Regions from separate parts of the Pseudomonas hamedanensis genome, predicted to be linked through region 3. Evidence: predicted binding sites of a transcription regulator. Region 3 holds the regulator's gene; each other region holds the start of a gene.
The links. The regulator FliA, encoded in region 3, starts transcription of late flagellar genes. The targets are predictions, from matches to a motif close to CTAAAGTTTNNNNNNNNNNNGCCGNTAA.
Positions count from the first base shown of each region.

Region 1: HU739_RS03580 (methyl-accepting chemotaxis protein) is a predicted target of FliA. The motif match lies at 3,060-3,087, and genes of this name have one in related genera.
Region 2: HU739_RS04860 (methyl-accepting chemotaxis protein) is a predicted target of FliA. The motif match lies at 3,815-3,842, and genes of this name have one in related genera.

Region 1 is NZ_CP077091.1:809,853-816,825, reverse strand. Features, by position in the region: gene HU739_RS03585 (pyridoxal phosphate-dependent aminotransferase) at 92-1,279, opposite strand; gene HU739_RS03580 (methyl-accepting chemotaxis protein) at 1,321-2,946, opposite strand; gene HU739_RS03575 (glycerate kinase) at 3,124-4,263, opposite strand; gene HU739_RS03570 (sugar diacid recognition domain-containing protein) at 4,481-5,599, opposite strand; gene HU739_RS03565 (MFS transporter) at 5,770-6,973, shown strand, end outside.
Region 2 is NZ_CP077091.1:1,126,852-1,133,824, forward strand. Features, by position in the region: gene HU739_RS04840 (acyl-CoA reductase) at 1-695, shown strand, start outside; gene HU739_RS04845 (phenylacetate--CoA ligase family protein) at 739-2,040, shown strand; gene HU739_RS04850 (GNAT family N-acetyltransferase) at 2,028-2,954, shown strand; gene HU739_RS04855 (hypothetical protein) at 3,001-3,528, opposite strand; gene HU739_RS04860 (methyl-accepting chemotaxis protein) at 3,910-5,901, shown strand; gene HU739_RS04865 (DUF411 domain-containing protein) at 6,223-6,669, shown strand; gene HU739_RS04870 (YqaA family protein) at 6,669-6,973, shown strand, end outside.
Region 3 is NZ_CP077091.1:2,283,428-2,290,400, forward strand. Features, by position in the region: gene HU739_RS09800 (protein phosphatase CheZ) at 1-758, opposite strand, end outside; gene HU739_RS09805 (chemotaxis response regulator CheY) at 777-1,148, opposite strand; gene fliA (RNA polymerase sigma factor FliA) at 1,316-2,056, opposite strand; gene fleN (flagellar synthesis regulator FleN) at 2,053-2,883, opposite strand; gene flhF (flagellar biosynthesis protein FlhF) at 3,000-4,340, opposite strand; gene flhA (flagellar biosynthesis protein FlhA) at 4,352-6,481, opposite strand.

The DNA of each region.
Region 1 (6,973 bases), 1.5 Mb from region 3:
CAGATGCGAACTGTTCGTCCCACCACCCCTTCAAGTCTAACCATACAAGCGGGCTTGCTCGCGAAGGGCCGGATCAAACAATACAAATTTTTCAGGCACTACGCGCTTGCAACAGCTGCACCGCACACAACGCAATCCTCGCGCAGGCATCCGCCAGTTTGACCCGATCCACCACCAGCCCGATCCGAATGTGCCCCGCCGCGCTCGGCCCGAATGCTTCGCCGGCAAGCACCGACACGCCATAGCCTTCCAGCAACTGCTCGGCAAACGCCTGGGCGCCGAGGCCGGTCTGGCGGACATCGACCATGACGAACATGCCGCCATCCGGACGAATCGGCCGCAGCCCCGGGCAATCGCGCAAACGCTCGCACACAAGATCCCGGCGCAAGCGGTACTCCTCACGCATCTGCGCCACTTCGGGCAAGTCACTCTCCAAGGCAACCTGCGCAGCCTTTTGCACAAAATCGGGCAGACCGAACAGCATGCTCAGCGACAGGTTCACCAAATGCTCAGCCAACGGTTTCGGCCCGATCATCCAGCCGATGCGCCAACCGGTCATCGCATGGGATTTCGACAGGCTGTTGATCGTCGCCGTGCGTTCGGCCATGCCCGGCAGGCTCGCCGGGCTGATGTGTTGGCCTTCATATAAAAGCTCGCTGTAGACCTCGTCGCTGATCAGCCACAAATCGTGACGAATGCACAGTGCACCCAGTGCCTGCCAGATCGGCAGTGACAGACTTGCGCCACTGGGGTTGTTCGGACTGTAGAGCAGTATGGCGCGGGTCTTTGATGTGATTCGCGCGGCAACATCTACAGGGTCGACGCGAAAAGCGTTTTCCGGCCGCACCGGCACCGCAATCACCGTGGCCCCGCAAGCGCCAAACACGCCCTCGTAAGTGACGTACATCGGTTCGGCAACGATCACTTCGTCGCCCGGATCGAGCAGACACTGCGCCACCGAATACACCGCGCATTGCGCGCCGGGCAGGACAATCACCTGGTCCGGATCAACGCGCTGACCGCTGCGCTGGCAATGGCGCTCGGCAATCAGCCTGCGCAGCTCGAGCCGGCCACGAATGTCGGCATAGTGCGTATCGCCGGCCAACAGGCTGTCGATGGCGCCATGCACAATCGGCAACGGCGTGTCGAAATCCGGATCGCCCACGCTGAGCAACAAAACGTCGACACCTTCGGCGCGCAGTTCCAGCGCTCGGTCGTGAATCTGCCAGGCCGCGGCACCCTCCCCGGCGATTCGTTGGGTCAAGGCTGAATAGCGCATGTACGTCTCCTGATTGCGCGGTTTCCAGCCTTCACCGTATCTCAAATCACGAAACGCGCCACCATGGCGTTCAAATCCACCGCCAGTCGCGACAGCTCGTGGGTCGCGGCGCTGGTCTGGTTGGCGCCGGCGGCGGATTGCGTGGCGAGGTCGCGGATATTGACCAGGTTGCGATCGACTTCCCGCGACACTTGCGCCTGTTCTTCCGACGCGCTGGCAATGACCAGGTTGCGTTCGTTGATCAGGTGGATCGAATGAGTGATTTGCTCCAGCGCCACACCGGCAGCGCGGGCCATTTCCAGAGTGGACTGGGTGCGCTGGTTGCTTTGCTGCATCGACGAAACCGCTTCGCCGGTGCCGTTCTGAATGCCGGCGACCATTTTCTCGATTTCCTGGGTCGATTGCGCAGTGCGATGGGCCAGGGCCCGCACTTCGTCGGCGACCACGGCGAAACCACGCCCGGCCTCACCCGCGCGGGCGGCTTCAATGGCGGCGTTGAGCGCCAGCAGGTTGGTCTGTTCGGCGATGGCGCGAATCACGTCCAGCACCTTGCCGATGTCACGACCTTGCGCGGCGAGGCCTTCGATCATTTGCGCGGTGTTTTGCACGTCGTGGGTCATGGTCTGGATCGCGTCGACGGTTTTCACTACTTGATCGCGGCCTTCGCGGGCGGCTTGAGTCGACTGGTTCGACGCTTCGGAAGTGGACACGGCATTGCGTGCGACTTCCTCGACGGCGGCGGTCATCTCGTTGACGGCGGTGGCGGCTTGTTCGATTTCATTGTTCTGTTGCTGCAAGCCGCGCGAGGCTTCTTCGGTGACAGCGCTGAGCTCTTCGGCGGCGGCGCCCAGTTGTGTAGCGGAACCGGCAATCTGTTCGATGGTTTTACGCAAATTGGTTTGCATCGCGGCCAAGGCTTCCAGCAGACGCGCCGGTTCGTCCTTGCCGTCGATCTCGATGGCTTTGCTCAGGTCGCCACCGGCAATGGTTTGCGCGGCCTGCACGGCGCGGTTAAGCGGTGTAACGATGCTGCGGGTCAGTAACCAGGCGAGCAACACCGTGGCCAGCGCCGCTATCACGGCAACGATGATGATCCCGGTGATGGCGCTGTCATAGTTTTCACCGGCGTGTGTCGCCGCCGCTCTGGCCCCGGCCGTGTTCATGCCGATCAGCTTGTTGAGCTGCTCGCCCATCTGATCGGTGCCTTCCTTTATGCGCGTGTTGATCAACGCACGCAGCGCTTCGAGATCGCCCTGGCGCGACAGCTCAAGCATCTGGTTCTGCGCTTGCAGGTAATTGTCGAGCGTGGTCGAAAACGCCTGGAAGACCGCGCGCTCTTCAGGACCTGCCGGCAACGCAGCGTAGCTGGCCTGAGCTTTGCGCACCTTGTCGACCAGCACAGCGATGCGGGTTTGCGCCTCTTGCAGGCTGGCGGGTTCGCGATTGACCAGCACACGGAACGAGAGAATGCGCATGCGCAGGACGTTTTCCGTGACCACGCTGAGGTGAGTCACGCTTGGCAACTGGTTGGTGTCCATGTCGATCGAAGCCTGACGAATGACCGTCATGCGACTGACGGCGAACACGCCAAGAACAATCACCAGCAAGGCGATAAAGGCAAAACCGAGGAACGCACGGGGCGCGATATTCAGATTACGCAGGGACATGGTCGGACTCTCGAAAGAAAGAAACTACGAGCGTCCATGCCGTGATCACTGGCCCCTGGGCGGGCGGCAGTCCGGCGTCACTGTTATGCGAATTTTGTGTGCGCCTGATCGTTGTATCGGCCAGGCTTGAGGAAGGTTTCGGGTTCGTCGCAAATATTTTCGTAGAAGGCTCGCGGATCAGCGCTTGGTGGCGAGTTGCCAGACCCGGGCGATGTCGGTGGCGCGTTCACGCAGCAGACGCGGGGCTTCGGCGCAGGCTTGCTCCAGCGCCATCGGCCCGCTGGTCACGGCGAACGCCGCGTCGATGCCGTGTTGGTAGAGCTCCTGATAGCCCTCACCCAAGGTGCCGGCGATGACAATCACCGGCACGGCGTATTGTTTAGCGACACGCGCGACACCGAACGGCGTCTTGCCGCGCAAGGTCTGCGCATCGAAGCGGCCTTCGCCGGTAATCACCAGATCCGCGCCTTTGACCGCCTCAGCGAGTCCAACCAGTTCCGCCACCACCTCGACACCGGCCTGAAACTGCGCGCCGAGAAACGCCTTGGCGGCAAACCCCAGACCACCCGCCGCGCCGCTGCCCGGCTCATCGCGCACATCCTTGCCCAGCGCCTGAGCGCACAGCTCGGCAAAATGTCCCAGTGCCTGATCGAGTTGCTGAACCTGCGCGAGCGAAGCGCCTTTCTGCGGACCGAAAATCGCCGAGGCGCCGTGTGGGCCGCACAGCGGATTATTCACGTCGGCGGCGATGTCGAAGCGCACGCTGGACAAGCGCGGGTCAAGCTCACTCAAGTCCAGCCGCGCCAGTTGCGCCAGGGCCAGGCCACCGGGCACCAACGGCTGATTCTGCGCATCCAGCAGTTTCGCGCCCAACGCCTGCATCGCCCCGGCACCACCATCGTTGGTGGCGCTGCCGCCAATGGCGAGGATCACTCGCTGCGCGCCAGCGTCCAGCGCCGCGCGAATCAACTCACCGGTGCCAAATGTACTGCTGATACACGCATCACGCTGGCCCAGCGGCACCAACTGCAAGCCGCTGGCTTCGGCCATTTCGATGATTGCTGTGTGATTGTCCGGCAACCAGCCCCAGGCCGCGTCGACCGGCGCCCCCAACGGCCCACGCACGCGGGTGCGGCGCAATTGGCCTTCGCACGCGGCGAGAATCGACTCGACCGTGCCTTCCCCGCCGTCGGCCATCGGGCATTTGACCAGCGTCGCGTGCGGCCAGACCTGCGCCAAACCCAGGGCAATGGCCTCGGCAACGCCTTGGGCACTCAGGCTGTCCTTGAACGAATCGGGGGCGATGACGATCTTCATGCGAATTCTCCGGTTGCATTGGCCTTCATGCTGCCAGTCGGCATGGGCGTTGACGCCTGTCGGGTGCACAAGTGCGGGAGATGATTGTTGTTCATTTTCACAAAAGCCTTGCGGTGGATGTTCCGGCCCTATCGCGAGCAGGCTCACTCCTACAGGGGGTACGCATTCCAAATGTAGGAGTGAGCCTGCTCGCGATGGCGTCTTTGAAGACGCCCAATTAACCCGGATCTGTCTGCGGCAACAACTGCACCCCCAGATACAGCGCCAACATCCCGTCCAGCTTCAAAGGATCCACCCCACTCAGCTCAGCAATCCGTTCCATGCGATAGCGCAGGCTGTTGCGATGGATGCCCAGCGCCTCGGCACAGGCCTGACTCTGCCCGTCGTGCTCGCACCAGCTACGCAAGGTCGCCAGCAGTTGCCCGTTGCTGTCCTTGGCGATCACCTTGCGCAATGGTTTGAGCAATTCGTCCAGTGCATCATCGTTGCGATGGCGCCACAACATGACCGGCAACCGATAACGGTTCAGCGTCAATAAACGCGAGTGCGGCAGCACATCACGACCATAAGCGAGCAAGTCGCCGACCCGTCGATAACAGCGGCGCAACCCGGCCAGGCCATCGGCCTGCCCGCCGACGGCAATGCGCAGAATCTTCCAGCCGAGGCCGTCGAGTTTTTCCAGCAGACGGTCATGCTCAACGTGCTGACTTGCCGGCCGGCACCACAGCAGCGATGACTTGGCCGAACTCACGCACCAGCTGTCCGGGTAACGCGACATCAGCCAGGCACTCAGCGCCTCGACGGTTTGCCCCGGGCCATGCTCGAGGCCCAGCTCAAACAGATACGGCACCCGCGTCAATTGTGGCTTGAGCCCGAGCTGTTGCGCCTCATCGATCAGACGCGGCGAATCCCCCGCCTCACTCAGCAGCAACGCCAGCAGGTCATCGCAACGCTGCCGCCGCCATTGCTGCTCGGCTTGCTGATTGCGCTGGCCAACGAGCATTTCGGCGGTCATGCGCACCAGTTCGGCATACGTGCGCAATTGCTCCGGTTCGCCGGTGATGCCAAGCACCCCGATCAAGCGCTGGTCGAGCAACAACGGCAGGTTGATGCCCGGCTGCACACCTTTAAGGTGCACCGCCGTCTGCGCGTCGATCTCCACCACCCGCCCGTTCGCCAGCACCAGTTGCGCGCCTTCGTGGCGGGTGTTGATGCGCTCCGGTTCGCCGCTGCCGAGGATCAAGCCTTGGCTGTCCATGACGTTGACGTTGTACGGCAAAATGGCCATCGCCCGGTCGACGATGTCCTGAGCGAGGTCGTGATCGAGTTCGAACATGGTGGGCAGATCCTTGAAAAATACGGCACGCGGTTGTTCACCGGCACAGGGCTTGGCGGCAATCGCTGTGCGCTGGCACAAAGACAATCCGGCCAGAGGTGGCCGAGACTCTCAGGGCGATCAACGTTACCCTTTGCATCGCAAAAAATCATAATAAAGAGAGAGCCGCCATGTCGCAGAGCGCCGCTGCTACCCAGACCATCGACGACGGTAAAAACGCCGTCTACAAACGCATCACCCTGCGTTTGATCCCCTTCATCTTCATCTGCTACCTGTTCAACTACCTCGACCGGGTCAACGTCGGATTTGCCAAACTGCAGATGCTCGACGCGCTGAAATTCAGCGAAACCGTGTACGGCCTCGGGGCTGGTATTTTCTTCATTGGCTACGTGCTGTGCGGCGTGCCGAGTAACCTAGCCCTGACAAAGTTTGGTCCACGGCGCTGGATTGCGCTGATGATGATCACCTGGGGCACGCTGTCGACCTGCCTGTTGTTCGTCACCACGCCCACCGGGTTCTACACCCTGCGCCTGTTTACCGGTGCGGCCGAAGCCGGGTTCTTCCCCGGTGTCGTGCTGTACCTGTCGCAGTGGTTCCCGACCTTCCGCCGTGGGCGGATCATGGCGCTGTTCATGTCGGCGATCCCGGTCTCGGGCTTGCTCGGCAGCCCGTTCTCCGGCTGGATTCTCAATCACTTCGCCGCAGGCCAAGGCGGTCTGGCCGGCTGGCAGTGGATGTTTCTCCTGCAAGGCATTCCGACGGTAATCCTCGGCGCCCTCGCCTATTTCCTGCTCAGCGACAGCTTCGCCAATGCCAAATGGCTGACCGCGCACGAACGCTCGGTACTCGAAGCCGACCATGCCGAAGACCTCGCCAACAAACCGAAAACCGCGACCGACTCGCTGCTCGCGGTGTTCAAGAACCCGGCGATCTGGGCGTTTGGCCTGATCTATTTCTGCATTCAGAGCGGCGTGTACGCGATCAACTTCTGGCTGCCGTCGATCATCAAGAACCTGGGTTTCAGCGATAACCTGGTGATCGGCTGGTTGAGTGCGATTCCGTATCTGCTGGCTGCGGTGTTCATGCTGGTGGTCGGGCGTTCGGCAGACTTGCGCAAAGAGCGCCGCTGGCATTTGGTGGTGCCAATGTTGATGGGCGCGATCGGTTTGGTCATCGCGGTGAATTTCGCCGCTAACCCGGCGATTGCGATTCTCGGCTTGACCATTGCGACCATGGGCGCGCTGACGGGTCTGCCGATGTTCTGGCCGGTGCCGACCGCCATGTTGAGCGCAGGGGCTGCGGCCGGTGGCCTGGCGCTGATCAACTCGATGGGGCAGATGGCCGGTTTCCTCAGCCCGTACCTGGTGGGTTGGG
Region 2 (6,973 bases), 1.2 Mb from region 3:
ACGAACAGCAGCGTCTGCGCGAATACGGGGCCATTGAAAAGGTCTTTCTCGGCGGCGAGCACCTCAGCGATCAGTGCCGCGCGCTCTTGCAGGACTGCGGCGTCGCCAGCATCCGTTCGGCGCTTTACGGCAGTGTCGATGCCGGGCCTTTCGGGCATGCCTGCGCCGCGACCGGCGACGGCGTGTTCCACCTGATGGAGACGATTCAACATCTGGAAATCGTCGCCATGGACGATGACCGGCCCGTGGTTGGCGAGGAAATCGGCCGTTTACTGTTCACCTCCAAAGCACGTGAGGCCCAGCAGGTGCAGCGTTATGAAGTCGGCGACACGGGGCGCTGGCTCCCCGGCGAATGCGCCTGCGGGCTGAGCTCGCCACGCTTTGAACTGCTGCAGCGCCACGGCCGGCTACTGCGCATCGGCAGCGATTTCATCTGTGTGGACACACTCGCGCGGCACCTGCAGACGCCGTTCCAGCTGTACCTCGACCACGCGCCCGAGGGCCTGGAGCGCTTGTTGATTCGCAGCCCCGGCGATCCGGCAGACATTCAGGGCCGCCTGGAGCACTACATCACGCTGAGCAATCTGGTTCGCACCGGGCTGCTCACGGTGCAAGTCGAGGTCTGCACGCCAGAGCAATTCTGCAGAAACAGACACAGTGGAAAGGTACCCCCGGTGATTGACGCGCGCCGTTAAACGCCTCCAACGCACACAGCCTGAATAATTAGAGAAAGATGTTATGGACACTTCACTTGAACTTAACAAGTTGCTCGCCTTTGCTCGCGAACATTCACCGTATTACGCCCGCCATTGGCAACATGTTGCACCGCAAGTCACCACGCTCGACGAACTTCCTTTGGTTGACCCGGAACAATATTGGGCACATAGCGAGAACTTCGCCGATTGGCCGGTACTGACATCAACCGTAGAACGCGCACTGGTGTTCAAGACCGGTGGAACCGCCAGCGCCGGTAAGCTATCGGTGTTTACCCGCGATGAGTGGCAGACACTGGTGCGCGACTTCGGCGGCCAGCTTGCCGGCCAACTCAAGCCGGGCGATCGAGTCGCCAACCTGTTTTTCGTCGGCGATCTCTATGCCAGTTTCATCTTTATCCACGATGCACTGGCGTACGAAACCGCAGGTGTCACTGAATACCCTTTTACCGGCGCGGTCGAGCCTGCGGTGCTGGTTGAAGCCATCCGGCAACACGCTATCAATGTGCTGGCCGGCGTGCCCGCGCAGTTGCTCGGGTTCGCCGACGTGTTACAGCGCCAAGGCCAGACCCTGACCGAGGTTGACGCCCTGCTCTACGGCGGGGAAAGCCTGTTCGCCGGGCAACTGCAGGTGCTGCGCAGTGTGTTTCCCAATGCACGAATCGCCTCCATCGGCTACGCCAGTGTCGACGCCGGGTTCATCGGCGCCTCGTCCGCGGATTGCGCCTTGGGCGAACACCGCATGCTACCCGGCCACAGCGTGCTGGAAATCATCGATGAGCACACCGGCGAAGTCATCGAAGCCTGCGACCGCAGCGGGCGGCTGGTGCTGACCAACCTCACCCGTCGCTTGATGCCGTTGATCCGCTACCCGGTCGGCGACCTGGCTTGCTGGCGAGAACCGGCCACCGCGCCGATGCGCAAGTTTGCCTTGATGGGTCGCAGCGCGAGCAGTCAGCGCGTACGGGTCAGCAGCCTGACCTTGGTGATCGAGGACATCGCCAGGATTGTGCAGCGCCACACCGGCAGTGACGACTGGCAACTGGTCATCAGCCAATCGGCGAATGTCGATGTCGTCAGCCTGAAGTGGGCGTCCGACCCCCAGGCACCAACGACCGTGCAAGCCAATGCAGCCTTGCTGGAAGCCTGGCACGCGCAGAACCCGCAGGCGGCACAACTGTGTGCCGAGCGGCTGCTGCAATTGCAGGTCATCGCTTGCCCAAGCGCAGAACTCGCGCGTCATCCACGCTCCGGCAAGCGCCAGCGCGTCGTCGACCTGCGCGTATACCCAGCCTCTGGTCAGGAGCAACGTCCATGGACAACCTGACGCTACGCAGCTATCGCAGTGCCGACGCGGGAGCCGTCAGCCGCCTGTTCCGGGAAATTTATGGCGAACACTACGTACAGCCCCACGTGTACTTGCCGTTGATGATCAACCAGAACCATGGTGACGGGACCTGGCATTCGCTGGTCGCGCAAATCGGCAAAAAGATTCTGGGTCACGCCACGCTCTGCCGAAGTGTCGAATCGCAAACGGCGGAACTGGCCTTGAGCGTGGTCCACCCGGCGACACGCGGACAGAACATTGCCACCCAGTTGGGCACACGGCTGTTGATACATGCGCAAGCGCTGCGCTGCCGGGGCGTGACCATCAAGCAAGTGACGCAGCATGACTACACGCAACGCATGGCTGAGCGGCTGGGTTTTTGCAGCACCGGGTTGCTGCTCGACTATGTGCCCTCGCCGTTTGGCGAACCTTTGCCTGAGTCCATCGTTATCGGTTTCATGCCTATCGACGGTTACCGCAGGCCACTTCCGGCACTGCTGTGGCCGGAACGCTGTCGCGAGTTCATGGAACACTTGAGTGAGGTATACGGAACGCAGGAGAAAGAAGTCCCCTGGGTGGGTGCGCCGATTCATGTCGAGCAACGTTTCATGCGCTATGACGTGACCCTGGAAAAGCTCGACAGCAGGTTACTCAAGCAACTGCGAAGGCTGCCGCGGCACTGGATGATTTCCATCAGGCTCAGGCTGGCGACGGGGTTTGCCAGTGCCGTGGAAAATCTGTCGAAAATAGGCTTCAGCTTCACCGGGATTGCCCCGAACGATCGCTGTGATGGCTGGCTGGCGCTGTTTCACCGGGGCTATTGCGCGCGCACGTTGCAGTTGCATTGCCCGCATATCCAGCGTTTGCATGATCAGGCCCAACAGCCCGCCGACGAGGCGGTTGCGCATTCGTGAGTCACCATCGCCCGTTCACGCGCTGAACGGGCTGCAACGGTGCGGTTCAGGCCTTGGCTCTGACACCTTCGTCGGCCGGCTTCGCGGCGTTGCCTTCCCCATAGGTTTTCAGGTTCTGCAGCACATAAATGGCTTTCTTGAACTCGGGAATCAGATTCTTGCCGTAGGCGTTGCCATTGAGGCCATTGGTCTGGATGGCATCGAGCTGGGTCGCGAAATACTCCAGTGCGTTGAATTTGGCATCGACATCCTTGGTCACGCCGAAACGGTCGAACTTGTCGCCGGCATTCATCAGGGTGAAGGAAGTGATTTCAGAGATCAGTCCCCGCCCACGCAGGAACGCACTCAAATTGCCCAGCTGCTTGACCGACACATTGGCTGGATCGAAGCCCTTGATCTGCTTGCGCAAACCCTGCTTGTCCATTTCGGCGGTGTTCAATGCGTTGGGGTCGTTGCCGACCATGGTCAGCATCTGCTGCACCTTGACGCTCTGGGCCACTTCTTTCTTGGCGCCGGTGTTGCGCACCATAACCCCTGCTTTGCTTTCCCAGCCGCCGACAATACCGATCGTCATGAGAAGACTCCCTGTGAATGACGTAAAAATATCCGCGTCGAAGCGGATGAATGGGCGCGAGTATCGGTCGGCAGACTGATGGCACCAACCTGTTTCTGCACTTTTTTACAATTCTCGTACATTCCCGATACAAACACGCAACTCCCCGCAAACCCTGTCGCAGAGCTGTCATCAACCCGCAACACAACTGACTTTTCCCGGCTGGCAGATGGACTGATCCGCGTGGGTGTATCGGTTTTGATACGGCTTCCTCATCGGTGCCGGGATTTTTTCAGCACGTGCGTACCTCAAGGTTCGCGCAACACCGACGATACGCTGGTGATACCCGCACTGTTCGCCCCTCGCCACCTCACTAGAAGCGCTGCTCAAGGACCGGTTTCCATGCCCGCATTCCGCACCATTCAGGCCCGCTACACGTTGTTTCTGGTTCTGTTCATCTTGCTGCTGTCGGTGCTTACAGTGGTCGGCATCAGCCACTTGGTCGCGCCCAAGCTGCGCGAAACCGAAGAGCAAGTGGTGCTCAACCGGATTGCCGAGGTCGCCGAGCAGATTCAGGGCGAACTGAACAAAGTGCAGGCGCAACAGCGCAGCATCACCCAGACCATCCCGCTGCTCGACAGCGCGGCGATCGACACGGTGCTTCCGGGGCTGGTCGATCAATACGGCGAACTGAAGGTATTCGGCGGCGGGATCTGGCCTCTGCCGGGGCAGCGTGAGGCCGGGCGCAACAAATTCAGCACGTTCTGGCACCGTGACGCGTCCGGCAACCTCAAGGTCAATACCTTCTGGAACAGCGACGCCGCGCCGAACTACTACGACCAGACCTGGCACAAGGGCGGCATGGCCACGCCGCGCGGCCAATGCGCCTGGGCGGCGGCCTATAAGGACGACGCCAGTGCCGAGCCGCGCACCAATTGCGCCATGGCGATTTACAAGAACGGCAATGCCTGGGGCGTGTCGACCATCGACGTCACCCTTGGTTTCTTCAACGATCTGGTGGCGCGCAAGGAAAAGGACCTCAACGCCCAGATGCTGATTGTCGAAGCGGACGGCAAGATCATCAGCAACAGTTCGCGCATCAGCGGTCCGATCGTACTGAAAAACATCAGCGAACTGGCCGCGTCTTCGACCTTTGCCAGCCAGGTCAAAGCCGGGCTGTTGAACCGCGATCAGGCGCAACGCATCGAATTCGACAACAACGGCGAAGCCAGCACCTTCTTCATGCGCCCGATAGAGGGCACGCCATGGTTCCTCGCCACTGCCCTGCCGACGAAAATGCTCACGGCCCAGCGCGATGACGTACTCAGCAGCCTGAGCCTGATCCAGATTCCGCTGGTGATCCTGCTGGTGCTGTTGCAGGTCTACGCGATCCGCCAGTTGGTGCAACGCATGAAAGCCCTGAAAGCCAACATCGATTTGCTGTCCAGTGGCGATGCCGATCTGACCCGACGCATCACCATTCGCGCCGAAGACGAACTCGGGGCCATCGGCCATTCGGTGAACACGTTCATTGCCTACCTGCAAAACATGATCGGAGAAGTGACTCAGGCCACCGGCGCCATGGCCTCGAGTCTGGACAATCTGCAACGCACTTCGGCGCACACCAGCCAGATCCTGCTGCGCCACGCCGAGGAAACCGACCAGACCGTCACCGCCATCACCGAAATGAGCTCGACCGCCGAAAGCGTCGCGCAGAACGCCGCCGAAACCGCCGCGTTCACCCAGCGCGCCAACGAGAACGCCGATCGCTCCAGGGTGGTCGTGGGGCAAGCGACCAGCAGTGTGGTTGCGCTGATCGACGAAGTGGCCAGCGCCACGCACAAAGTCGAAAACATGCAGCAGGACGCCCAGCGCATCACCGAGATTCTCGGGGTGATCGGCGCGATTGCCGGGCAAACCAACCTGTTGGCGCTCAACGCTGCCATCGAAGCCGCCCGCGCCGGAGAGCAAGGTCGTGGCTTTGCGGTGGTCGCCGATGAAGTGCGCGCCCTCGCCGCCCGCACTCAGGCCAGCACCTCGGAGATCAATGAAATGTTGACGCGCCTGACCCAAGGCGTGAGTTCCTCGGTCAGCGCCATGGAGAACACCCAGGCCAGTTGTCAGTCCGCCGCCGACGCCACGGCACGGGTCAACTCGGGGCTGGACGAAATGGCCGGTTCGGTCAGCCACATCAACAGCTTAAGCACGCAGATCGCCACCGCGGCCGAACAGCAGAGCGCCGTCACCGAAGAAATCAACCGCAGCATGGTGCAGATCCGCCACATGGTCGATGAACTGGTGCAAAGCGGCCAGGCCAGCGAACTCAATACCCGGCAATTGCTCGAGGCAAACAGCCGGGTGAGCGCAATCATGGGGCGCTTCAAGGTTAATTGAGCCAACTGCAAATAATGTAGGAGTGAGCCTGCTCGCGATTGCGGTGTGTCAGTCACAACAATCGGCGACTGGAATACCGCAATCGCGAGCAGGCTCACTCCTACAATGAATTGTGCAAACCACATTTCCTACGGCGGTCAGTCACAGTGACGATAGATCGCTGACAGCTTTGTCATCTCCCACTCATCCGGCTGTCAGCCTTGATCCAGTATCATCCTGTCAGCCCGCCTTGTAGCAACTGGAAACACTCAGTTGATGCCCGCCGGGGAAAACCCGTCAAAATGCGTTCTTTTTGACCGTCACCCGAGCCGAGAATCCGCCATGCGATCCCATCTGCGCCTGCTCGCACTGAGCACCCTATTCATCAGCTCCCTGGCCCAGGCCGCCGAGCTGATCCCGATCGAAGTGCACCGCGATGCCAATTGCGGCTGCTGCAAAAAATGGATCAGCCACCTCGAAGCCAACGGCTTCAAAGTCGACGATCACGTCGAAAGCGACATGAGCAGCTTCAAACAACAGCACGGCGTACCGCCGCGATTGGCGTCCTGCCACACCGCGATCATCAACGGTAAATTCGTCGAAGGGCATGTGCCGGCCGAGCAGGTACTGGCCCTGAGCAAGCGCGATGACCTGCTGGGCGTCGCCGCACCGGGCATGCCGATGGGCTCGCCGGGCATGGAAATGGACGGCATGAGCGATGCGTATCAAGTGATCGGCCTGAAGAAGGACGGCGCGGATATCGTGGTGGCGGATTACCCGGCCCATTGATGAGCGCCGCTTACGCCGGGCTGTTTTTCGCTGCATTCGGCGCGGCGACGTTGCTGCCGTTGCAATCCGAGGCGCTGCTGGTCGGGTTGATCGTCAGCGAACGTTACTGGCTCTGGGGCTTGCTGGCGGTGGCGACACTGGGCAACGTACTCGGTTCGCTGGTCAACTGGTGGCTGGGCCGTGGCCTCGAGCGTTTTCAGGAGCGCCGCTGGTTCCCGGTCAGTGCGCGGCACATGGACAAGGCGCGCAAACACTATGAGCGCTACGGGCACTGGTCGTTGCTGCTCAGTTGGCTGCCGGTGAT
Region 3 (6,973 bases):
ACATCGTCCTGACCGGACACAACGTCTTCTCGTTTATCGGCATGAATCTGCGGACCTTCACCCTGCGAGAGATGTTTTTGTGGATCTTTTTCGGCGAGCATTGCGGCGCGGTCATGTTCGATGCCCGCAAAGCGGTCAACCTGACTGGCCATGAGCACGAGTTTGAGCAGATTGCTTTCGACTTCGGTGACCAGTTGGGTCACGCGCTTGATCACCTGACCGGTGAGGTCCTGGTAATCCTGGGCCAGCAGGATGTCGTTGAGATTGCTCGACACCGCACGGTTGTCCGTGCTGCTGCGTGACAGAAAACCGTCGACCCGGCGCGCCAGTTCGCGGAACTCTTCAGCCCCGACCTCGCGACGCATGAAGCGCCCCCAATCGGCACTCAACGTCTGCGCTTCATCCGCCAGACTGTTGACCACCGGCGTGGCGCTTTCCACCAGATCCATGGTGCGGTTGGCCGCGGCCTCCGTCAGTTTGACCACGTAGCCCAGGCGTTCGGTGGCGTCGGTGATTTGCGACACTTCCTCGGCCTGCGGCATGTGCGGATCAATCTGGAAATTGACGATCGCACTGTGCAGTTCACGTGTGAGCTTGCCCACTTCCTGATACAGGCCGCGGTCACGGGTCTGATTGAGCTCATGGATCAGTTGCACCGCGTCGCCGAACCTGCCTTTTTCAAGGCTTTCGACCAGTTCGACCGCGTGTTTTTTCAGGGTCGATTCAAAATCGCCCTGTGAAGATTCGTTATGCTCCATAGCTCCCCCGCGCATTCATCAGCCGATGCGTTCGAAAATCTTCTCGATTTTGTCTTTCAGCGCCTGAGCCGTGAAAGGTTTGACCACGTAACCGTTCACGCCGGCCTGAGCGGCCTCGATGATCTGCTCGCGCTTGGCTTCAGCAGTCACCATCAACACGGGGAGATGCTTGAGTTTTTCATCGGCACGCACGTGACGCAGCAGGTCGATACCGGTCATGCCCGGCATGTTCCAGTCCGTTACCAGAAAGTCGATGCTGCCGCTGTTGAGCACCGGAATGGCGGTGGTGCCATCGTCGGCCTCGACGGTGTTGGTGAACCCAAGATCGCGCAGCAGGTTCTTGATGATCCGCCGCATCGTTGAGAAGTCATCAACGATGAGGATTTTCATGTCTTTGTTCAATTCGACCTCCAAGCAGTCTTAAACGCGCCCAGCACCTGGACGCGCCACTTCAATCAATCGGCGTAGCACTCGAAGTTTGTCTGGAACACAACGGATCGAGACCGGCGCCGCTCATCACCGCACCAGCCTCGTTTCGCAGTGTCCCCACACTGCCTTCAGCGCGCTCGCCACTCCCCTAAACGCCCCCGCAAACGGGCCGCGCACTGGCTGTGTAACTGGCTGACCCGCGATTCACTGACGCCAAGGACTTCACCGATCTCCTTGAGGTTCAGCTCTTCGTCGTAGTACAGCGCCAACACCAGTCGCTCACGCTCCGGCAAATTGGCAATCGCGTCCGCCAGCGCCGCCTGGAAGCGTTCATCTTCCAGATCGCGTGACGGCTCCATATGAGCACTGGCGCCATCCTCATGCAGCCCTTCGTGTTCGCCGTCCTGCAAGAGGTCGTCGAAACTGAACAGGCGGCTGCCCAAGGTGTCATTCAAAATCCCGTAATAATCGTCGAGACTCAATTGGAGTTCGGCCGCAACCTCGTGATCTTTAGCATCACGGCCGGTTTTAGCTTCAATTGAGCGAATCGCGTCGCTGACCATACGGGTATTGCGGTGAACCGAGCGTGGCGCCCAGTCCCCTTTGCGCACTTCGTCGAGCATCGCGCCGCGGATTCGAATGCCCGCGTACGTTTCGAAACTGGCGCCCTTGCTGGCGTCGTATTTGGTCGAGACTTCAAGCAGGCCGATCATCCCGGCCTGGATCAGGTCTTCCACCTGAACACTGGCCGGCAATCGCGCCAGCAAGTGGTAGGCGATGCGTTTGACCAGTGGCGCGTAACGCTCGATCAACTCGTACTGCGCGTCACGCGCCGACTTCTTGTACAGATTCATGCCACTGGCGGTCATAACACGGGCCCTGCGGTTTGCTGCACGAGGCGCTCGACGAAAAATTCGAGGTGGCCTCGCGGGTTGGCCGGCAACGGCCAGGTGTCGACTTTCTGCGCAATCGCCTTGAAAGCCAGGGCGCACTTGGAACGCGGAAACGCTTCATAGACCGCACGCTGCTTCTGCACGGCCTTGCGCACGCTTTCGTCATAAGGTACGGCGCCGACGTATTGTAGGGCGACGTCAAGGAAGCGGTCCGTGACCTTGGTCAACTTGGCGAACAGGTTGCGCCCTTCCTGCGGGCTCTGCGCCATGTTGGCCAGGACGCGGAAGCGGTTCATGCCGTAATCGCGGTTGAGTAATTTGATCAGTGCGTAGGCGTCGGTGATCGAGGTCGGCTCGTCGCAGACCACCAGCAACACTTCCTGGGCGGCGCGGACGAAACTGACGACCGAGTCACCGATACCGGCTGCGGTGTCGATCACCAGCACGTCGAGATTGTCGCCAATGTCGCTGAACGCCTGAATCAGGCCGGCATGTTGCGCCGGGCTCAGGTGCACCATGCTCTGGGTGCCGGAAGCGGCCGGCACGATGCGGATCCCGCCCGGGCCCTGCAACAGCACGTCGCGCAGTTCGCAACGGCCTTCGATCACATCGGCCAGCGTGCGCTTGGGTGTCAGCCCCAGCAGGACGTCGACGTTCGCCAGGCCCAGGTCGGCGTCCAGCAGCATGACCCGACGGCCAAGCTCTGCCAGCGCCAGCGACAAGTTCACTGACACGTTAGTCTTGCCGACGCCACCTTTGCCGCCGGTCACCGCGATCACCTGTACGGGATGCATGCTGCCCATGTTATTTCTTTACCTTGTCTTGCATAGACGGAGGCCACATTACTGGCTGCGCGTTCCCGATCGGAACAATGCGTGGCAGACCATCGATGTAGGTACAAAAACTGTTCATGATTACCTCAGCCAACCTGCTTGGTCGGGCTGTGATAGATATCAGCGAACATGTCAGCCATGGCTTCTTCGCTGGGTTCTTCCTGCATTTGCACGCTGACGGCACGGCTGACCAATTGATGACGGCGCGGCAGATGCAGATCATCCGGAATCCGTGGGCCATCGGTCAGGTACGCGACCGGCAATTCATGACTGATCGCCAGGCTCAACACTTCACCAAGACTGGCCGTTTCATCCAGTTTAGTCAGAATGCAGCCGGCCAGCCCGCAACGCTTGTAGCTGTGATAAGCGGCCGTTAGAACCTGTTTCTGGCTGGTGGTTGCCAATACCAGATAATTTTTTGAGCGAATACCACGCCCGGCCAGGCTCTCAAGCTGCATGCGCAACGCCGGATCACTGGCTTGCAGACCTGCAGTATCGATCAAAACCACGCGTTTGCGCAGCAATGGATCCAAAGCCTGAACCAGCGACTGACCCGGATCGACGTGGGTCACCGGTACATTGAGAATGCGGCCGAGGGTTTTCAGTTGTTCCTGCGCACCGATACGGAAGCTGTCCATGCTCACCAGCGCGACGTTCTGCGCGCCGTACTTGAGCACGTAGCGTGCGGCGAGTTTGGCCAGCGTGGTGGTCTTGCCCATGCCGGCAGGGCCGACCATCGCAATCACCCCGCCCTCTTCCAGCGGCTCGACTTCCGGCACGGCAATCATCCGTGCCAGGTGCGCCAGCAGCATGCGCCAGGCCTGACGCGGTTCTTCGATATCGGTGATCATTGCCAGCAAGTCGCGGGACAACGGACCGGACAGACCGATGCGTTGCAAGCGGCGATACAGATTGGCCTGGGCCGGACGGCTGCCTTGCAGCTGATTCCAGGCCAGCGTGCCGAGCTGCACTTCCATCAACTCGCGCAGGCTGTTCAATTCGAAACGCATCGAATCCAGCGCACGAGGATCAACCCCGGCGGAGGCTTGCGCAGGCGCCGGAGCAGGACGCGCCGGTGCGGCGTAGGTCGGCTCGCTCAACGGCTCGGCAGCGGTCAGCGGCAGGCCCGCCGTCAAAGGCAGCCCGGCGAACAACTGACGATTGGTGTTGCCGTCGGCTTCGCCGCGCATGCTCAATTCGGCCTGGGCGGTGACGATGCGCGACTGGGTCTTGCGCAACTCGTCTTCGAGTTCCATGTTCGGCACCCGCGGCGTCAGTGCCGAGAGTTTGTAATCCAGCGCCGCCGTCAGCTCGACGCCGCCGGCAATGCGGCGGTTGCCAATGATGGCGGCATCAGCGCCCAGCTCATCACGAACCAGCTTCATGGCCTGACGCATATCGGCGGCGAAAAAACGCTTAACTTGCATAAACCACTACCTCAGCCGTTGGGCCCTACTGTCGCAACGATGGTCACTTGCTTGTTGTCCGGTATTTCCTGGTAGGCCAGCACATGCAGTCCGGGGACGGCGAGGCGGCCAAAACGCGAGAGCATCGCGCGTATCGGGCCGGCGACCAACAGGATCACCGGCTGCCCTTGCATTTCCTGACGCTGCGCCGCTTCGATGAGCGAACGTTGCAGCTTCTCGGCCATGCTTGGCTCCAGCAGAACGCCCTCTTCCGAGCCTTGTCCTGCCTTCTGCAGACTATTGAGCAATATCTGTTCCAACCTTGGTTCCAATGTGATCACAGGCAGCTCGGACTCAGTGCCTACAATGCTTTGGACGATGGCGCGGGATACGCCAACCCGTACAGCGGCCACCAACGCGGCGGTATCTTGACTCTTGGCGGCGTTGTTGGCGATGGCTTCGGCGATGCTGCGAATGTCGCGCACCGGCACGTGCTCAGCGAGCAGCGCTTGCAGCACTTTGAGCAACTGCGACAGAGAGACCACGCCCGGCACCAGCTCTTCAGCCAGTTTCGGCGAGCTTTTGGCCAGCAACTGCATGAGTTGCTGCACTTCTTCGTGGCCGATCAGCTCACTGGAGTGCTTGTACAGAATCTGGTTCAAGTGCGTGGCGACCACGGTGCTGGCGTCGACCACGGTGTAGCCGAGCGATTGCGCCTGGGCGCGCTGGCTGATTTCGATCCACACCGCCTCCAGTCCGAAAGCCGGATCTTTGGCGTTGATGCCGTTGAGCGTGCCGTAGACCTGCCCCGGGTTGATCGCCAATTCTCGGTCTGGATAAATTTCGGCTTCGGCCAGGATCACACCCATCAGCGTCAGGCGATAGGCGCTTGGCGCCAGGTCGAGGTTGTCGCGGATGTGCACGGTCGGCATCAGGAAGCCCAGATCCTGCGAGAGCTTCTTGCGCACGCCCTTGATCCGCGCGAGCAATTGCCCGCCCTGGTTGCGATCGACCAGCGGGATCAGGCGATAGCCGACTTCCAGGCCGATCATGTCGATCGGCGTCACGTCATCCCAGCCCAGCTCTTTGGTTTCCATGGCGCGGGCCGGCGATGGCAGCAGCTCCTGCTGACGCTTGACCTCTTCCAGCGCAACGACCTTGGCGACGTTCTGCTTTTTCCAGAACAGGTACGCACCACCGGCGGCCAGCGCAGCCATGCTCAGGAAGGAAAAGTGTGGCATGCCCGGCACAAGGCCCATCACCGCCATCAAACCAGCCGCCACCGCCAGCGCTTTGGGCGAGGCGAACATTTGGCGGTTGATCTGTTTACCCATGTCTTCCGAGCCGGAAGCACGGGTCACCATGATCGCTGCCGCTGTTGATAACAACAGTGATGGCAATTGCGCCACTAAACCGTCACCGATGGTCAACAAAGCGTAAACCCGGCCGGCATCGCCGAAGGTCATGCCATGCTGGAAGATACCAACGGCCATGCCGCCGATAAGGTTGATGAACAGAATCAACAGACCGGCGATGGCGTCACCACGGACGAACTTGCTGGCACCGTCCATCGAACCGTAGAACTCAGCCTCTTGGGCGACTTCCTGACGGCGAGACTTGGCCTGGTTCTGATCAATCAGACCGGCGTTGAGGTCGGCGTCGATCGCCATTTGTTTGCCGGGCATCGCATCGAGGGTGAAACGCGCGCTCACCTCGGAAATCCGCCCGGCGCCCTTGGTCACCACGACGAAGTTGATGATCATCAGAATCGCGAACACCACGATACCGACCACGTAGTTACCGCCGATCACCACCTCACCGAAGGCCTGAATCACCTTACCGGCGGCGGCGTGGCCGTCCTGACCGTGGAGCATTACCACGCGCGTAGACGCTACGTTCAGCGCCAGACGCATCAGCGTTGCCACCAGCAGAATCGTCGGGAACACGGCGAAATCCAGCGGCCGCAGCGCGTACACGCAGACCAGCAGAACGACGATGGACAGGGCAATGTTAAACGTGAAAAACACGTCCAGCAGGAACGGCGGAATCGGCAACATCATCATCGCCAACATGACCAACAGCAGCAACGGCACGCCCAGATTGCCCCGGCTGAGGTCGGCAACGTTTGTGCGAGCAGTGTTGATTAACTGAGAGCGATCCACCGGTTTTCCCCGTTCCTTTAAAGCAAACTTTTGACGCCCCGAACGGGCGCAGGGCGGCTATTGCAAGAAGCCTTCCAACTTTTGCCGAGGAATGAAATAGCGGGTGGATGAACACGCCCCTGTAGGAGTGAGCCTGCTCGCGATAGCGGTGTGTCATCCAACAAATTCGTCAACTGACACTCCGCTATCGCGAGCAGGCTCACTCCTACATTTGGTTTGCATTTCACCCTCACATTTGGAACGCAGCCCCTTGTGGGAGCGAGCCTGCTCGCGAAGAGGCCATCAGGTCCGACGCAATTTTTTGATTTAAACGAAGCTGTTTAAAAGACACCTGCTGACACGGTCTCAAGGCTACAAATCCTTGCGCCATTACCTACAGCCAAGCCAGAATCCGCCGGCTTGTGCGCCTTGGGGTCGGGTTCTATTGTGAGTCGGTCGCTGATTGTTCAGTGATCGGGTTTAGCAGCTCGGCAAATTTTCAAGGCACGCTGG